DNA from 3 places in the Holtiella tumoricola genome. Region 1 is predicted to be linked to each of the others. Evidence: riboswitches for the same ligand, from Rfam matches in the RefSeq annotation. Region 1 holds a riboswitch; each other region holds the start of a gene.
The links. A riboswitch is a leader RNA that binds a small molecule or an ion and turns the genes downstream of it on or off. The one in region 1 is predicted to bind cobalamin.

Region 1 (6,424 bases):
GGACTAATAAGCTAAATAATACTTTTTGAACAGGGTCAAAGTGACGTAGTGGTGAACGATAGGCGTATTGGTCGATAACTTTCATCGATTTTTTAGTGCCTTACTCTTACCGTTGAGGTAACCAAAGCCATAAGCAAGGATACCTGCACCTATAGCAGCTTGGAGTGCAAAAAGAAGGCTTTCAATTTCGCCGCTAGCAGGCTCAACAAGTGGCTCAAACCAAGGTTCATAGTCTTCGTTAATTTGAGTAATCATTGTTTCGGCTTCACCATCTGCACCACCAAATTCTGCATTTTTAATAAGAAAAAGAGGAGCAAAGCTTATAATAATAACAAGTAAAATAAGTAATAAGTTAGTAGGGAAAGTATTTTTAGTCATGATTTAAACCTCCTTATTGAGTCGGCCTAAATGGATTAGACCTTCATCACTATATTTTTTTAATGCATTAACTACAACAACGGTTAAGATACCTTCACTAATTGCAAGTGGAAGTTGAGTAAGTGCAAAGATACCGAGGAATTCAACTAGAGAACCCATAAAGCCACCTGTAGTACTTGGGAAGGCAAGAGCAAGTTGGATCGAGGTCATTACATAGGTAAGTAAGTCACCCAGTGTTGCTGCAAGGAAGATTGCTAACCATCTAGGGGCTTTTGTCTTACTAATAAGTTTATAGATAAAGTAGGCAACAAAGGGACCGACAATAGCCATTGAAAATACATTTGCACCTAATGTTGTAATGCCACCATGAGCTAATAGGAGGGCTTGAAAGAGGAGGACAATACCACCGATTACAACCATAACAGTAGGACCCAGTAAAATTGCTCCAAGTCCAACACCTGTAGCATGTGAACAACTTCCTGTGACAGAAGGAATCTTTAACGCAGATAAAATAAATGCAAAAGCACCAACCATAGCAAGTAATAGTTTGTTCTGCTTATCCTCTGCAACAATCTTTTTAAGTGAGAGTAAGCCTACTACAAAGAAAGGTAAACAAAGTATTCCCCATGAAATACTCCAGCCAACAGGTAGGAAGCCCTCCATAATGTGCATAGCCTGTGTATCTAATGTTACAAGTCCTGCTACAAAACAAAACATAGCAAAAATCATTAATCTTCTTTTCATTTTCCTATCTCCTTTACGGTTAATAATTTATTTAGTAAATCAAAAACTAAGCTTTTAAAGCATCTAAAGCATGCTCTATAAAGAGGTGACGAATAGTTTGACTTTCACCTAGACCTTTTAAGTGGATAATAGGGTCAATGTTGTTTTGTTCTAATAGGTTTTTCCAAGAATCAAGTTCATCTCCAGCCATATCGTTAATAGCATGGTCGCCTGCTACTAACATAAAAGGAGCAAGGTAGGCACGTTTACAGTGAGTTTGTTGGAGCTTTTGAAGTACATCTTCGATAGCAGGAAAGCCCTCTACAGTACCGATGTAGACATTACCATTTACTTGATGGAACATATACTCTAATGCACAGTAAGCAGGGAATACAGGGTGGAAGGTGCCATGCCCCATAAGGATAAGTGCTTCATCTTGTTTTAATTCAGGGAAGAAGTCTAGTGTAGCATGAACTGCTTTTTTGTAGTCTTCGATAGTTGTTAATAAAGGTCTGCCCAATTTAATGCTTTTGAATTTGCTACTAAAGGATTCAATTTCTGAGCTAAGCTTATGATACTCATCTCCACAAATAATGTGTAAGGATTGAATTAAGACTTCCTCGAATCCAGCTTCATAAATAGCATTAAGGGCTTCAACTGGGTTAGGTATAATGAGTCCATCACGTTTGGCAAGACGATCAATTACCATTCTAGATGTATAAGCCCTAAAAAAAGTATAATCAGGAAAAGCCAGCTGTAGATCATGTTCGCACTGTTCAATAGTTTTCTTTCTTGTGTCTTCGTAAGTTGTTCCAAAGCTTACGACTAATAATGCTTTTTTGGTCATGTTTAACACTCCTTATAAAATGTAATAAGGGGATAAAGGCAATAAAAAAAGCCCTCTATGGAGGGCTCTATGTAAAAAATGCGCACAAAAAATACACAAAATACATATTACCTCCTTTCCCACCGAAAGGGTAATGCATCATTTTAGGTAGGTCTCCTGGCTGACGAATCATCCCAACTGTTCACCTTCCCATACTCCTAGTACAGTGGTTAAGCTAAGCTTTTGAACAGATGGTCCTCGTCTACAGTAGCGGGGGCTGCAGTGTATCACACGTTTCCCTATTAAGCTAAAGTAGCACCTAAAATTCTTTTGTTTATATATAGATATTATTTAATTAACCATTTTATTATAGTTTAGAGGAAATAAATAATCTAGTATAAAATTTTTATAGGATAATTTACGCTAAGGAGTTATGCTATAATAAGTTAAGTTATATTCTTATCATGAAGAACAAAGGAGGCAAATCAGTGTGTTTCAAGAAATTTATAAAGCATTCTTAGAAAACATTCCTTGGCCGACATGGATTTCATCAATAGATGCAAAGATATTATTTATAAATAAACCTTATGAAGCAGTATATAATATGAAATTAGAAGAGGTACAAGGAAAACATTTTAAAGAGATTGTACCTGAGAAAATAGCAGAACGTTATTATAATGAACTTATGCAATGTATAGAGAGTAAACAAATTTGTAAAAAAGAAGCATTAGTGAATGGAAAGTATTTAGAGTGTACTTTGTTTCCTATACTGAATGAAGAAGAAAAGGTAGAGGTTGTAGCAGGGATTATATTTGATGTTACAGAGCAAAAAGAAAGAGAACAAGAACTACAAAATGGAAAAGATATTTTAAGGACAATTATAGATTCTTTACCAGAAGCTATTTTTTATAAGGATAAAGAGAGTAGATTTCTAGGTTATAATAAAGCATTCGAAAAGTATTATAATCAACGAGGTATTTATGATATTAAAGGAAGAACGGATCTTGAGATATATGGGGATCAAGAAGTTGCAAAACAGTTTATAATGTTAGATCAAGAGGTCATGGAGTATAAAGAATCTAAGAGATATGAACAGAAGATTGTAGATGATGATGGGATTATGAGAATAGAGGAAAATATAAAAGTTCCTGTACTTGGGGAAGATGGAGAAGCTTGGGGAGTAGTAGGACTATCTAGAGACATTACAGATAAAAAAGCATTAGATGAAAAGTTAAAGTATATTAGTGAAATAGATGCTTTAACGGGTTTATACAATAGATATAGTTTTGAAGAAAAAATAAATCTATATACTAGAGAGGAATATCTGCCATTAGGAATGATTATGGGAGATGTGAATGGATTAAAGCTAGTGAATGATACATTAGGCCATTTAGAGGGGGATGAACTCTTAAAGAGTATTGCAGAAGTATTAAAGAAGGTATGTAAAGCAAAAGGCCATGTATTTAGGTGGGGGGGGCGATGAATTCTTTATCTTAATTCCTAATTGTACAGAAAGTATGTGCGAGGAAATGATGACAGAGATACGTGAATCCTGTGAAAATTATGAGAAACAATTTATTCAATTAAGTATTGCACTAGGAGAAGATGTTAAGTACAACTTAGATGGAAATATTTATGATGACATAAGATGTATAGAAGAAAAGGTTTATCGCCAAAAATTACTTGATAAGAAAAGTATGAAAAGTTCGGTACTGCATACGATGAAAAAGACTTTAGAAGAAAAAAATATGGAGACTCGTGAGCATGCAGATAGAGTAGCAAATAATGCAGTAAGTATTGGACGAGCTATGGGCTTTAAAATGAGTGAATTAGATGAATTAGAATTAACAGCGGAGCTTCATGATATTGGGAAAATAACAATAGCAGAAGAGTTACTTTTAAAACCATCTAAGCTTACAGAAGAAGAGTTTGAGATACTTAAAACTCATGCTGAAAAAGGGTATCGCATTATACATGCATGCGGTGAACTAATTGATGTTGCCAAGTCTGTATTAACCCATCATGAACGATGGGATGGTAGTGGCTATCCATTAGGGTTAAAAGAAGATGAGATACCTCTTATGGCAAGAATTATTAGTATAGCAGATGCTTATGATGTTATGACTCATGATAGAGTATATAAAAGTGCTATAAGCCAAGAAGAAGCCTTTGAAGAGTTGAGGCGTAATGCAGGAACGCAGTTTGATCCTCAGATTGTAGAGGTCTTTATAGAGTATTTAGTACAGTAAGTGATTTAATTGAGTATATAGGAGAAAAACATGGAAAGAACAATAGAAATAAGAAGGCCATATAGACACTTCAAAGGGAAACTTTACTATATACATGACATAGCAGTACATACAGAAACAGAAGAATTAATGGTATCTTATCAAGCATTGTATCCACCATATGGAATGTGGGTTAGACCACTTAAGATGTTCGTAGAAGAAGTAGAGCCTGGACGTGAAGATAATATAACGGGGCAAAAATATCGCTTTGAACTATATAGAGGATAGGTGAAAAGGCTGTTGTATAACAGCCTTTTATTTTTTATAAAGAATATAAAAATCTTTCCAACTTACCTAACACGAGTGCGTATATAATAGTGTAAGACAAAACAAGAAAGGGGGATATGTCATGGATGTGGAGCAGTTGATTGATATGCACAAAGATCAGTTGTATAGGCTATGCTTATATTTAGAAAAGAATCAGGATAAGGCAGATGACCTATTTCAAGACACTTGGGTAAAGGCAATCGAGAGACTTGCAACCTATGATAAAACAAAAGCTTTTTATCCATGGCTGACCCAGATAGCAGTTAATAACTATAGGGATAAATTAAGACGTCTAAAGCTAGAGATAAAACGAAGGTGCTATGAACCTGAAGCTGTTATACAAGATAGGAAGAGTGAGGAAGAAAGTATAGAAAGTCAGCTTGTACATAAAGAGGAGCTCCAATGTGTACAACAAGCATTACAACGTCTAGGAGATAAACATAGATTACCTTTGATACTGACAATGGGAGAGCGCATGTCCTATAAAGAGGCTGGAGAAATCTTAGATATTAACGAAGGCTTAGTAAAGTCGAGAGTATATGAAGCAAGGCAAAAACTAAAAAAACTATTAGAAAAGGAGGGGTTATAATGGATGATAAAAAGTTAGATTATTTATTAGGTGAGCTTTTTGAGGAAGATATACAAGTTGATATGAAACTAGTCTATGCCACAAAGAATAAAGTAAGAGAACGGGAATCTATTAAGGAACAGAAAAAAGCATGGTATCCTTTCATACTCGTTATACTCATGAACATCCTTCTTGTTTTAATAGAAGTAGGGTGCATGCTCTTTTTAGTAGATACACTGAAACAAGCATCAATGATTATTACTATAGGCCTAGGGTTAATGCAAGTACCTGTTGTAGCTTATTTAATAGGCCAAATTTATTATAAAGAAAATCATAAATTAAAATAGATTAAAGGAGAGATGAGTGATGGTAGGAAGTATAGTGATGACGTTAATGTTAGCAGCCATAATGGTGATTCCAATAGGATTAATGATTGCATTAGGTGTAGTAGTTTATAAAGATGCTAAGGCACATCATATGAGTGCAGGGCTATGGACAGCAGTGGCGATCCTAGCACCCAACTTTATTGGGGTAATTATCTATTTAGTAGTAAGAAGTAATCAGGAGAAGATTTATACATGTTCTAACTGTGGAGTAGATGTTAAAGAAGATTATAATATGTGTCCAAACTGTAAATCTGTATTTGAGAAGATATGCCACGTGTGTAAGAGAGCAATTAATAATGATGTAGCGTATTGTCCATATTGTGGTACAGAAGTAGATGAAGCTGAACAAGTTCAAACAGCAACCAAGGTATCTAAAAAAACAAATATTGTGAAGCCTTTAGCTATTATTGGTGGTATCTTCTTAGCTTTTGCTCTTATACTTTTTGTTGGAATGTTTTCTATGGCTATAGCTAGTGGAGAGTTTAATAATAGTACTTCTGTATCTGTAATGAGCTATGAAGTAAGCATGGGAGAGCATCTTAAAGCCGGATTTAAGTATAATGAAGGTCGTGATAGTATTAAACTCGATAGGCAAGTAGGAGAGGTGGTAGGCCTAGAAGGGGTTATGAATGTGACAAAAGGGAATATTACACTAGATATATTTAACCCAAAAGGTGAAAAAGTTTATACAGAAAAATATGAGGCAAGTGATGTAGAACAACCAGTTAATATTCAATTAGAGGCCCAGGACTCAGGGAAGTATAAGGTTGCATTGACGATATCAAAAGCTTCTGGTAGCTATGATATAAGAGGAAATTAAATAGAGATTAGGTTCATTTTTGATAGGCACGGTAAAGAGATCGTGTCTATTTTTTATGGCTTTAAGCATCTATATATTTATGTAGTAAGACATAGCAGAATAGAAAAATTTCGCACAACCTTCACATAGACAACAATTCATCCTCAAATAAGTAGGTCATAATGATAC
Region 2 (6,424 bases), on a different contig from region 1:
AGCCTTTTTCTTTTAAATGTCCTTTTAATCGTTCCATAGACTTACCTGTTTTCATAAGTACTTTTGTACCCTTTAAATCAAGATAATCTTCTTTTCCCTTATAAGAAGCAGGTATAATATGCAAACAGTCACTTCCCTCACAAAGAGAATCATTTAATGCTGCAGCTACACTGCATATAGAAGATATGCCTGGTATAATTTCTGTTTTATAGCCTAATGCTTGAATACGACGATGAATATACATATAGGTAGAATAAATCGTAGGATCACCTAGTGTTAAAAAAGCCACATCCTTTCCCTCTTCTAAATACTCCCTAATACTGCTAGTTACTAATTCATGATTTTTATTAAGCGCTTCTTTATCTCTTGTCATGGGCATATAGCAGTCCAATATAAACTGCTCCTCTATATAAGGCCTTGCTATGGTTAACGCAATTTGCTCACTTTCACCTGATTTAGGTACTGCAATAATCGGACATTTTTTAATCACCCCTGCTGCTTTAAAAGTCATCAATTGCGGATCTCCTGGTCCTACGCCTACTCCATATAGTTTCCCTTTATTCTCCATCTTCAACCTCCATTTGTAATCGCTGAATAGATTTCTGCACTTCTTTAGTTTTTGCAAGAATACCTTCTTCTCCAAAAAGAATTATTTCTACTTGTACTTTATCTTTAACCCTAAAATTTATATGACGCTGAATTTTATTAAGGATACTTGCTATAACTTTTTTATAACAAGGCTGCTCTTTTAGAATACTTAATGCACCATCTGTTGTTACACATTCCATTACTTTGCAAATAATTTCTTTAGGAACACCTTCCATAGCCGCATGACTTGCTAGTACTTCAAACCTAGCATCTGCATACTTAGAGTGGGTATTCATTACACCTGCTGCAACCTTTACAAGCTTACCAATATGTCCAACAAGCAATACCTTTTCAAATCCTAAGTACACAATATGGTCTAGAGTCTCACCTAAATAGTTGCTATATTTAATGCCTTGTTCTAAATCTAATCCTAACTGCTCTTTTGCAAAGTCCCGGCCATAGTTCCCTGGGCAAATTAAGAGTTGCTTCACATGACTTGCAGCCTTCATCTCTAACTCTGTATAGATTGTGTCTATCAAAGCTTTCTCACTCATAGGTTCTACTATGCCACTGGTCCCAAGTATTGAAATACCTCCTACTATCCCAAGTCTTGGATTAAATGTCTTCTTTGCTATTTTTTCACCTTCTGGAGCAAACACAATAATCTCAAGACCTTCCATATAACCAACATCCTTACATACAGCTTCAACCTCTTGTCTAATCATTTGCTTAGGTACAGGGTTGATCGCTGCTTCACCTACCTGACATTTAAGCCCTACCTTAGTGACACGTCCTATCCCCTCTCCACCATCTATGTAAATACCTTCTTCTAATCTTTTTGATACTTGTACATATATTTTCATTCCATGGGTAACATCTGGGTCATCTCCACCATCTTTTACAACTGCACAACTTACATATTTATGAGTTACTAGCACATCATGTATATCTAACAAAAGTTCTATGCCCTTTGGCGTATAGATTTTAACTTGTTCTATTGGTTCACCTTTTAATAACATCCATGTCGCTGCCTTTGCAGCAGCAGTTGCACAACTTCCTGTTGTATATCCTAGTCGTAGTACATCTTGCCCTTTAACCATATAGGATTCCACTTTATCACCTCCTTAATATGCAAAAGAATTTCTCCTTTAGTTCTTATATCTTAGAAAATAGAGTTTCCTTATAATAAAAAATCTCCCACTTTATGAGTAGGAGATGTGTACGCCAAAAATACATACCTAGATTTTCTAGCTATGTTCTTGCATACACCCCCTATCACTCGTAGAGTTATGGTGTTTTATTAGTAGGCAGGTCTTCTGACTTAGATTCATCAAACTTACTCCCTTCCCCTCTATCGAAAGTGGTATGAATAAGTTCTCCTCATCACAGCGGCGGGACCGTACAGCAATTTCAGCTGTTTCCCTATTAAGCTACAAGTAGCACCTCTAACAGTATATTCACTTTATATATTCCTTATTAGTTTACACCCTAAATAAAGTTCATCACAAGCCCCATTATCATCCCAAGCACTGCCCCTAGCCAAACAATGGCTCTAAGCTCTTTGCGCATAAGATCTAGAAGCATCTTTTCTAAATCAAGTAAATCTAAACTTTTAATTTTATCTTCTACAATTTTACTAATATCAAGTGTTTCTAACCATCTAGATAATTGACTTTCTATAATATGAGTATATTGCTTCATTAATGAATACTTAATTTTAGGTACATGACTTTCAATTTGAGACGCTAATTCACAAATAGGGTAGTCTAAGCACTTTTCGCCCTCACTATCTACCACTTGGTGGATCATCTGTTCAGCTTCTGTATTAAGCATTTCTAAAATCATTTCTTCTATTTTAATTTGTAAACCTTCCATGACACTTTCATTCATAAAATGTGCTAAAAATCCTAAGTTTGCTTTAAGACCTACAGCTGCGCGTTCAGCCATAACCTTTTCAAGTTCTAAGTTCATTAAAGCGCCATAAGCTTTTTGTGTCGTCATATCTTTAAGTTTTATGGCTACCTCTTCTATATTTCTTTCACTACTTAATTCATTTAAACACATTCTTACCGTCTTATTAGATTGCTTTGCACTTATAAACCATTCTTCAAGAGCACGCTCTAAATGAGTATACATTTCTTGTGATAAAAGCGTCTCTTTAAGTGTCTCAGGCGCAATAAGTTCAGTCCCTACTACTGCCCCTACACTTTTGGCAATACGGTCTCTTTCTTTTGGAATAAGTCCCTGTGTAAAAGGTACCGGTTTACCTCCTATATACAAAGGTTTTAAAGGTCTAAAAAGCATTTTAATTGCAATACCATTTGTAATATATCCTATAAGTCCACCTACTAATGGTGCTACTAAGAAGTCAATTGTCATTTTTCTCTTCCTTTCTGATTCATCTTCCATATACTTTACTGTGTTATAGTTTATAATAACTTTTTACTATTTTCAATTTTTATATTGTAAATGTTACATTTTATTTAATCCAGCAGTGCTATTTTACATTTTCCAACATATTGTAAATTTTATTTTATACTTTATCTATTTTTTCCTCTAATTTCTCTTATATTCTTGTTAAATCCTTTAAATTATAGTATATTAATAAGTTGAAACTTATATATAAAATAGATTAAAGGAATTATAATTATTGGGGAGATGACTAATCAATGCAACTTGTAGACTATTTTTCGTGTCAAAAAATGATTAAAGATTCACAAAAGCTAGGGACTATTCCACCCTCGAAGCAGATTTATCAAAATACAATAAACCTTGCATGGCCTTCTGCACTCGAACGTATGCTAGTAAGTCTAGTATCAGCTATAGATACTATGATGGTTGGGGTACTAGGTGCTAGTGCAATCGCTGCTGTTGGGATTACTCAACAGCCTACTTTTATTTTACTTGCTATTATTTTCTCTTTAAATGTAGGCGTTACAGCCATTGTTGCTAGACGTTGTGGCGAAGAAGACTTTGTAAGTGCTAATAAAACCTTAAGGCAGTCTATTATTGTTGTCGGCCTACTCTCTATTATTTTAGCAGCTATTGGCTTTATTTTTGCTAAACCCATTTTAACTTGGATGGGTGCCGCACCAGATGTTTTAGGAGATGCCATACTTTATTTTAGAACGATTGTTATAGGTATGGTATTTAATGCCCTAAGCCTTAACATTAATGCTGCACAACGTGGTGCTGGTAATACAAAAATTGCTATGACAACTAATGTTACTGCTAACCTAGTCAATTTAGTCTTTAACTTCTTACTCATTGGTGGTCATTTTGGTTTTCCAAAACTCGGTGTACTTGGTGCTGGAATCTCTACAGTACTAGGCAATATTGTTGCTTTTATTATTGCAACTTATGGCATCTTACATTCTAAAACGGAACTTCAACTTAATTTCAAAGATAGTTGGAAACTAGATAAGGTAACGATAAAAGGAATCTTTAAAATTAGTAATAGTGCTATGGTAGAACAACTTTGTATGCGTATTGGATTCCTAGCTTATACAAAAATGATTACTAATTTAGGAACTGTTGCTTTTGCAACCCATCAAATCTGTATGAATATCTTAAATATGACCTTTAGCGTGGGCGATGGCATGGGGATGGCTGCTTCTTCTTTAGTTGGACGTAATTTAGGTGCCAAACGTGCAGACTTATCTATAATCTATGGAAAAACTGCTCAGCGTATTGGTGTTATTTTCTCTAGTCTACTGGTTATAATCTATATTCTCTTTGGTAAACCTTTAGTAGGACTCTTTACTGATGATAATATGATCATCACTCTTGGTGGCCAAATCATGCTCATTGTAGCCATTGTATCACCTTTACAAATTTCACAAGTTATTATTTCGGGTTCTTTACGTGGCGCAGGAGATACTAAGTTTGTTGCTAGAACCTCCTTCATTAGTATCTTAATGATTCGTCCTGTTATCACATTTATCCTCTGTTACGGATTCGGTCTCGGGCTTATCGGTGCTTGGGTTGCATTGCTTCTCGATCAAACACTTCGATTACTCCTTAACATTATTCGTTTCTCCAGTGGTAAATGGATCCATGTAAAAATATAAATAAGAAAAATAAAAAAGGCATTACATTAAATGTAGTGCCTTTTTTATTTTTCTTATTGACTTTTTCACTTTAATGCATTAAAGTGTTATTATAATAAATTCATAAATAAACTAATATATAATTTTATATCAAATTAAATCTTTTAGGGGGATTCATTATGAAAAAACTATTTAAAAAAATTGTAACGCTAACAGCTTTAGGTACACTTGCATTTAGTCTTACCGCTTGTTCTACAGCCAATACATCTAACACAACTACAACTTCAACTATTGATAAAGAAGAATGGATAATCGGACTTGATGATACTTTTGCCCCTTTAGGCTTTAGAGATCAAAATGGTGAATTAACTGGATATGATATAGATCTTGCTAAAGCCATGGGTGAAAAGCTAGGAAAAAAATTAACACTTCAGCCTATTGATTGGTCTATGAAAGAAGCTGAATTAAACTCAGGTAATATCGATCTTATTTGGAATGGCTACACCATCACAGATGAGAGAAAAGAAAAAGTAGACTTTACTACACCATATCTAGATAATAAACAAATCATTGTTGTCCTTGCTGATTCTTCTATCCAATCAAAAGCTGATCTTGCTGGTAAAAGTGTAGGTGCACAAAGCGAATCCAGCGCTGTGACTGCAATGGAAAAAGAATCTGATCTCTATGCTTCCTTTAAAGATGGTAAAGCTGTTACTTTCGAAGACAATAATCAAGCCTTAATGGATCTTGATAGCAAACGTATTGATGCAGTTGTTGCAGATGAAGTTGTTGTACGTTATTACATTACATTGAAAGGTGATAACAAATACCGTATTTTAGATGAAGACTTTGGAGCTGAAGAATATGGTGTAGGCATACGTAAAGGTGATACAAAAACTGTAGAAGCCTTTAACAAAGCTTATGAAGAGCTTAAAGCTGATGGAACCATTGCAGAAATATCAACAAAATGGTTTGGTAGTGATGTTGCTAAATAAATTTAATCTATAAGGAGGAGCGTCCATGGACATTATGACTTACATCATTAATACACTTACTTATCTTTTTGAATATACAATTAAACTCATGCCTCAGGTTATAGAAGGCTTAGGTGTTACACTACAACTTTTTGCATTAACACTTTTGTTCGCTATCCCTCTAGGCATAGTTATTGCCCTTGGACGTTTGTCTCATTTTAAAATTTTAAATAAGTTAACATCAGCTTATATCCTAATATTACGTGGTACGCCACTTCTTTTACAAATTGTATTTGTATTCTTTGGTTTGCCAATGATTGGTATTACCTTTGATCGATTTCCTGCAGCACTGGTTGCTTTTTCATTAAACTACGCTGCTTACTTTGCAGAAATTTTCCGCGCTGGTATTGCTTCTATTGACAAAGGACAATATGAAGGTGCTGAAGTTCTTGGCTTATCTCCTCAAGAAACTTTTTCTCGTATAATCTTTCCACAAGCTTTTAAAAGAGTATTACCTCCAGTAGGGAATGAAATCGTAACCCTTGTTAAGGACACTGCTCTTGTATATATTTTAGGATTAGATGAACTTCTTAAAGTAGGAAAAATTGCTTGTAATCGAGATGCTTCTTTACTACCACTTGTTATCATTGCAATTGTTTATTTACTTCTTACCGGTGTACTCTCAAAAATTATGGCTATTATCGAAACAAGATATACTTATTATCAATAAGGAGGTTGTTCCATGTTAATCATTGAAAACTTACATAAAAGCTTCGGCAAAACTAAAGTACTAAAAGGGGTCAATCTCCATAT
Region 3 (6,424 bases), on a different contig from region 1:
AGAAGGTTCAATAATACGCATCATATGCTTAAGTAATGTACTTTTCCCTGCACCATTAGGTCCAATAATGCCGTAGATCGTATGCGGTTTAAAAGTTAAAGATATGTCCTTTAAAATAGGTTTATCTCCAATCTGATAAGACAAATTTTGAACCTTAATCATAGCATGCTCCTTTTACGTTCTTTATAAATTAAATACATAAAGTATGGGGCACCAAATAAGGAGGTAATAATCCCTATTGGAATTTCCGAAGACCCAAGTAGTGCCCTAGATAGATTATCACAACATAGAACAAAAATCATGCCTAATAGCCCCGTAATGGGTAATGTCTTACGATAATTTGCTCCAAATAAAAGTCTTACCATATGTGGAATAATAAGCCCTACAAAACCAATGGTTCCTGTAAAACTTACGGTTGTCGCAATAAGTAAGCTACTTAGAATCAAGAAAACTTTTCTAAGTTTTAACACATCTACCCCCATAGCTTTGGCTGCATCTTCTCCCATCAATAACAAGTTAAGTTCTTTACGATAAAAGAAGAAACAACACAAAATAGGAAAGGTAAGAAGACTTAGTAATAAAACACGTGGGTAAGAGGCTCCACTAAGTGAGCCCATTCCCCAAGCAAATAAGGTTAAGTTTTTATTATCCGAATAGGTTCTTATTAAAGATAAGATAGCTGAAAAGAAATAATTAATGGCAAGACCTGATAATAGAAGCCTAATGGTAGACGTCTTCCCTTTTGTCCCTGCTAGGGTATTGACAAGTATATTGGCAACTAATGCACCTAAAAATGCATAGAGAGGTGAAAACCCGCCTAACATAAAGCCAATTCCAGCGCCTAATGAAGCCCCTGATGAAATTCCTAGCATAAAAGGGTCCGCCATATCATTTTTAAATAAGGCTTGATAAATCGCGCCAGTTACAGCTAAATTGATTCCTGTTAAAAGGGCCATTAAAATACGTGGAATACGCAATTGGATAATCACCATTAACTGCCCAGCATCCACTAACTCTTTATAGTCTCCTCCGAGTAAACTATAAAATAATACTTTACATACATCAAAAGGATGGATTCTAGAAGCTCCAATTGCAATAGAAAGAATGGCAAGCACAAGGGTTACTACCGCAAGGATGCCATAAATTTTATAAAAGGTCTTGGCACTTTGTGGTTTTTTCATAACCGTCACACACTATTGTAATTCTGGATTAATGATTTGAGCAAGTTTGCTGAAAGCTTCTGCAAGACGAGGACCTTGTCTTGATATCATATCTTGATTAATTTCATAAATATGTCCTTCTTGTACTGCACGTAAATCTTTGTAGAACTCTGTTGTTTCAAAAGCTTCTTTAAGACCATTTCCAGCTGGTACAATAATCATATCTGGATCACCTTCTACGATTTTTTCTTTTGAGATACTCCATCCTTCTACATCTTTAGCAACGTTATCACCACCTGCTAATGTAATCATTTCACCAATAAATGTATCACCACCTGCTGTTGAGTCGCTATCTCCATACCATACTGCATAGTAAACGCGAGGTTTAACTTCTTTATTTAAAGCATTAACTTTATTCATCGTTTCTTCAATTTGTGCTTTCATTCCTGCAACAACTTGTTCAGCTTCTTTTGTACGACCTACAAGTAAACCAATATTTTCGATTGCTGAATAAGTGCCTTCAAAGTTTTCTTGTTCATTTAAGAATGCTACTGGAATATTTACTTCTCTTAATTTGCTAATGACTTCATCTGAAACATGAGTAGATGCTACAACAAGATCAGGTTGTAGGGCAACAATTGTTTCAACGTTTGGATTTGATGTGCCTCCTACATCTTGTGCCTCTGTAATAGCTTCTGGATAGTTACAGTATTTCGTACGACCTACTACTTTATCTGTTACATCAAGAGCACCTAAGATTTCTGTTGTGCTTGGTGCTAATGAAACGATTTTTTGTGGTTCTTCATTTAATGTAATTGTTGTACCTGTAGAATCTACAATACTTACTGGGTAAGTGGCTACTTCTGGGGTACTTTCTTCTACTGATGTATCTTCTGCACTGTCTTGTGCTGTTTCATTTTGTACAGGTGTTGGTTGTTCATTACTTGTACAACCTACTAAACTTAAACTAATGCAACTTGCAATAAGGAATGCTTGTAAAAATTTTCTTTTTTTCATGGGATATGTCCTCCTAAGATGTAATAAATTATTTAAATAAAATGGAATAAATTGTTTCGAGGTCTAAATGATCTCTTAATAAATTAGCTAATTGACTATATTGACTTTCTTTAAAAGCAGCATAATCGGTATGTGTACTTCCAGCAAGCTTAATGCTGTCTGCTCCAAGCCCTTTGGCACAGGCTAGTGCATTTAAAAATGGGAGTGTAAAGCTGAGTTTGTCAAAAATACCATGTATATAAGTACCATAAACCAATGCATCTGGATCATGATAACCCTCTATACGATGGTCTGCACTTCCTAATGTTTCGTTTAATGCCACAAAAGGTACAAGACTTTCATCATACCAAATGGTTTGACCCATGTGAATTTCATACCCTTCTATCGGTTGGTTTAAACACCCTTTTAAATGGCCCTTGTCACTTACTATATATCCCTTTACTTGTGTCATGGTCTTTTCAGTTTCAAATTGTGTATCAATAGATAGAAGATTTAGACCTTCTACTTCTCTTATGGTTGTTTCCATTAAGCTTGGATTATACAACTTACGACCTAGCATCTGATAACCGCCACAAATACCAAACAATGTTTTACCTGCTGCTTTATGCCTATGTAAAATAGGCACAAAACCTTCCTCTTTCAAGAAGTTCAAGTCATCGATTGTGTTTTTTGATCCTGGCAAAATGATTAAGTCTGCATCTTCTAGCTCATGAGGCTTGGATGCATAACTTACAGCTACTCCTTCTAAAGCAAATAGTCGATTAAAATCTGTAAAATTAGAAAGATGTGGAAGCCTTATAATCTTAATAATAAGTTTTTCTTCTAGTGTACTTGGATGTTGCTCAAAAACAGTACTTACACTATCTTCGTCTTCTAAAGCTAATTTAAAGTAAGGGATCACACCTAAAACTGGAATATGAATGATATCTTCTAACATCTTAAGTCCTGGCTTTAAGATTTCAAGATCACCTCTAAACTTATTAATGACAACACCTTTAACACGTTTACGTTCTTCTTCAGATAAAAGCATAAGGGTTCCAACTAAAGACGCAAATACGCCTCCCTTATCAATATCGCCAATTAAAATTACTGGGGAGTCAATAAGTTCTGCCATCCCCATATTAACGATATCTCCTTCTCTTAAATTGATTTCTGCCGGACTACCTGCCCCCTCTAAAACAACCACATCAAAATCATCTTCTAATTTTTCATATAATGTTTTAAGACGCTTTTTAAGTTCTGGCTTAAACTGTTGATATTCCATAGCTGTCATATCTTTAAAAACTTCACCTTCGATAATATATTGCGCTTTCATATCACCAGTTGGTTTAATCAGTATAGGATTCATAAGTGCATGGGGCTTAATACCAGCGGCTTCTGCCTGCATCACTTGTGCTCTCCCCATTTCTTTACCTTCTTCAGTAATATAAGAGTTCAAACTCATATTTTGTGATTTGTAAGGTGTTACCTTATATCCATCTTCATGAAGTACACGACATAGTCCTGCGACTAGTACACTTTTTCCAACAGATGAAGCTGTTCCTTGAAACATCACTCTCGGTTTATGCATATAATTCTCCTTTAATTTTTTACAATAAAAAAAGTTAGCAGAATATTCCTTCTACTAACTTGAATAGGCGTACAGAATTAACTTGTAAAGCATACGTCTTTCCCTCCGAAAGAATACGTTTAACTTATAAGGCAGGTCTCCTGGCTCGTAGTTCATCCTCCGGTGGCCTTACCATAAGTAACCTTACAGTGGCATTTTCACCTTCGTCCCTAGTAACAGTAGCGGGGGCTGCAGCTTTTAACTTTCCCTATTAAGCTTTTTCAAGCACCTTATAAGTGGATTATTATTGATATTGTCGGCTTATCATTACATATATTTACCAACTTGTCAAGTATGTATTACTGTTTATTCATGCGTATAAAGATAATCATGTACATAATAAAAGCAAAAATCAAAACACCCATTGTTATTAAGATCAATAGGTTAACAACAGTTGTACTAAGCATTGGTACTGCGATTAAAAAAATCATTGCAAAATAAAATACTGCAGTAGAAACTTTTCCATACCATAGTGCGCCATTTAACTTTTTACCTTTACGATATAAGAATAAACAACTTAAACCTTGTGTCACTTCTTTTACAACAAAAATGATTGTTAACAAGAACGCCATATTGTAACGAAAAACAAGACACAGCACAATGGACGCTTGTGTAAGTTTATCTGCTAATGGATCAATAAATTTACCGAGTTCTGTGACTTGGTTGTACCTTCTAGCAATAAAGCCATCTAAAAAATCTGTTATTCCAGATAAAACTAAGATGCCAGCAGCTATTAAGCAATCTGTGGTCGTTGTCGCAGTAAAATAAGTCCAAATAAAAAGTGGAATCATTATAAGCCGCAAGTAACTTAAAAGGTTAGGAATACTTAAGGCTTCTTGTAAAAATTTTTCTTTTTTCATCTTATAAACTCCCCTTTTAGTATATTCCTTAAAACGGTATTTTATACTTTATTTTAAATAAGCCTATTATTATAGTATAAAAGGTATTCCTTAAGTTAGCAAGCTTAGCTTAAAGAATACCTTTTTACTGACTTTATTGAGCTTTAAAACTTGAACAACATGTTTCCACGTATGCGGCTGCATTTCCTGAACCTTCTACAGCAATACAATCTAACATGCATTGATCATTTTTATGATGTACACAAGTTGCAACAGTACAACTTACAGCTTTACAAGCTGATTTGTAAGCAGTATGTTCTGCTAAATTACTATAAGCATCTTCATTTAAAAAAGTACCACAACAAGTTGCTTCATCTACAACCGCTGCTTGTCCGCCAATTGCTACACGTTCTGCATAGCATACATGATCTTTATTGTAGGAACAGTTTGATACACTACATTTTACTTTTGTCATTGTAATCCTCCTAGCTGAAATAACGGTCTAATAATCCTTTGAAAGCACACCCATGACGTGCTTCATCTTTAGCCATTTCATGAACAGTGTCATGAATTGCATCAAGATTTTGTTGTTTAGCAAGTGTAGCAAGTTTTTTCTTACCATCACATGCACCATATTCTGCTTCAACACGTACTTGTAAATTTGCTTTTGTATCTGCTTTAACGACTTCACCTAAAAGTTCTGCAAATTTAGATGCATGCTCTGCTTCTTCATAGGCAATACGTTTATAAGCTTCTGCAACTTCTGGATAACCTTCACGATCAGCTTGACGGCTCATAGCAAGATACATTCCCACTTCAGTACATTCACCCATGAAGTTTGCACGTAATCCTTCTATAATCTCTGGATCGATTCCTTCAGCTACACCGATACGGTGTTCATCAGACCAAGCAAGCTGTTCACCCATGGCTTCGAACTTACTAGCTGGTGCATTACAAATTGGACATTTTTCTGGTGGCTGGTCTCCTTCATGGATATAGCCACAAATTGTACAAACATATTTTTTCATTTGTGTGCCTCCTAACTTATTAACAATCATAATTAGTATGGCTAAGAGATTATTTAATATACTTCATTCGTTGAATTTACATTTTCAGTTGTTGCTGCTATCTCAGCTATTAGAGATTCATCACGCTTAGTATTCCCTATAAATTCAAAGTCTTCTAGAAGGACTTTTGTTGCATAAACTCTGTCGTCTTCTTTGTTTGTATAGCTATAACTCATTAGTTTTCCATGTACAATTAAAGAGGTTCCTTTTACCCCATATTTCACTAAAAGTTTTGCTTTTTGTCTAAAAGCAACTACATCAATAAAGTAGGTCTTTTGATCCTTTTTAGCCTTTTTGTCATCAACTGCTAAAGTAAATTGAACATAAGGTGTTTGTGTTTCTTTGCCTTCTTTTAACTCTAAATCCTTTGTAAGATTGCCAAGTAAATGAACTTGATTCATAGATAACCTCCTAAAATTTTTTAAGAGTATATCCCATTTTTAATGTTTTATACAATTTTTAGTCTTATATTTTATTAGCTTGTCACACAAAGTTATATTATTCATATAATATGAGCAAAAGGGCCACTCTTAGTTTTTACTTTGAGGGACCCTTTTTATTTTCAATTAATATTCTTTTTCTGGTATAAAAGCCTCACAGCTCATGGCTATACCTGTTGGTGTAATAAGCAGTGGATTCGCTGGTTTAATGGTCTTAACACCAACTGTCTTTTCAAAGATTTGTTCCATTCCCTGTAAACAGCACGTACCGCCGCAAAGATAAATAGCATCG

Region 2: it holds a riboswitch for cobalamin, as region 1 does, so the genes downstream of both, cbiD (cobalt-precorrin-5B (C(1))-methyltransferase CbiD) here and PBV87_RS06595 (sirohydrochlorin cobaltochelatase) in region 1, are expected to answer to the same signal.
Region 3: it holds a riboswitch for cobalamin, as region 1 does, so the genes downstream of both, PBV87_RS02770 (cobyric acid synthase) here and PBV87_RS06595 (sirohydrochlorin cobaltochelatase) in region 1, are expected to answer to the same signal.

The regions. Positions count from the first base shown of each region.
Region 1 is NZ_JAQIFT010000028.1:44,281-50,704, forward strand. It holds gene cbiQ (cobalt ECF transporter T component CbiQ) at 1-85, opposite strand, end outside; gene PBV87_RS06585 (energy-coupling factor ABC transporter substrate-binding protein) at 82-378, opposite strand; gene PBV87_RS06590 (energy-coupling factor ABC transporter permease) at 382-1,122, opposite strand; gene PBV87_RS06595 (sirohydrochlorin cobaltochelatase) at 1,169-1,948, opposite strand; cobalamin riboswitch at 2,078-2,265, opposite strand; gene PBV87_RS06600 (sensor domain-containing diguanylate cyclase) at 2,418-3,410, shown strand; gene PBV87_RS06605 (HD domain-containing phosphohydrolase) at 3,385-4,176, shown strand; gene PBV87_RS06610 (DUF1653 domain-containing protein) at 4,207-4,443, shown strand; gene PBV87_RS06615 (RNA polymerase sigma factor) at 4,565-5,071, shown strand; gene PBV87_RS06620 (hypothetical protein) at 5,071-5,397, shown strand; gene PBV87_RS06625 (zinc ribbon domain-containing protein) at 5,417-6,256, shown strand.
Region 2 is NZ_JAQIFT010000016.1:214,573-220,996, forward strand. It holds gene cobI (precorrin-2 C(20)-methyltransferase) at 1-568, opposite strand, end outside; gene cbiD (cobalt-precorrin-5B (C(1))-methyltransferase CbiD) at 558-1,700, opposite strand; cobalamin riboswitch at 1,877-2,050, opposite strand; gene PBV87_RS04610 (DUF445 domain-containing protein) at 2,077-2,997, opposite strand; gene PBV87_RS04615 (MATE family efflux transporter) at 3,258-4,658, shown strand; gene PBV87_RS04620 (amino acid ABC transporter substrate-binding protein) at 4,817-5,632, shown strand; gene PBV87_RS04625 (amino acid ABC transporter permease) at 5,658-6,341, shown strand; gene PBV87_RS04630 (amino acid ABC transporter ATP-binding protein) at 6,354-6,424, shown strand, end outside.
Region 3 is NZ_JAQIFT010000013.1:27,313-33,736, forward strand. It holds gene PBV87_RS02755 (ABC transporter ATP-binding protein) at 1-162, opposite strand, end outside; gene PBV87_RS02760 (FecCD family ABC transporter permease) at 159-1,181, opposite strand; gene PBV87_RS02765 (ABC transporter substrate-binding protein) at 1,194-2,177, opposite strand; gene PBV87_RS02770 (cobyric acid synthase) at 2,206-3,747, opposite strand; cobalamin riboswitch at 3,861-4,034, opposite strand; gene PBV87_RS02775 (CDP-alcohol phosphatidyltransferase family protein) at 4,086-4,646, opposite strand; gene PBV87_RS02780 (DUF1540 domain-containing protein) at 4,780-5,100, opposite strand; gene PBV87_RS02785 (NADH peroxidase) at 5,111-5,653, opposite strand; gene PBV87_RS02790 (single-stranded DNA-binding protein) at 5,707-6,093, opposite strand; gene eutJ (ethanolamine utilization protein EutJ) at 6,259-6,424, opposite strand, start outside.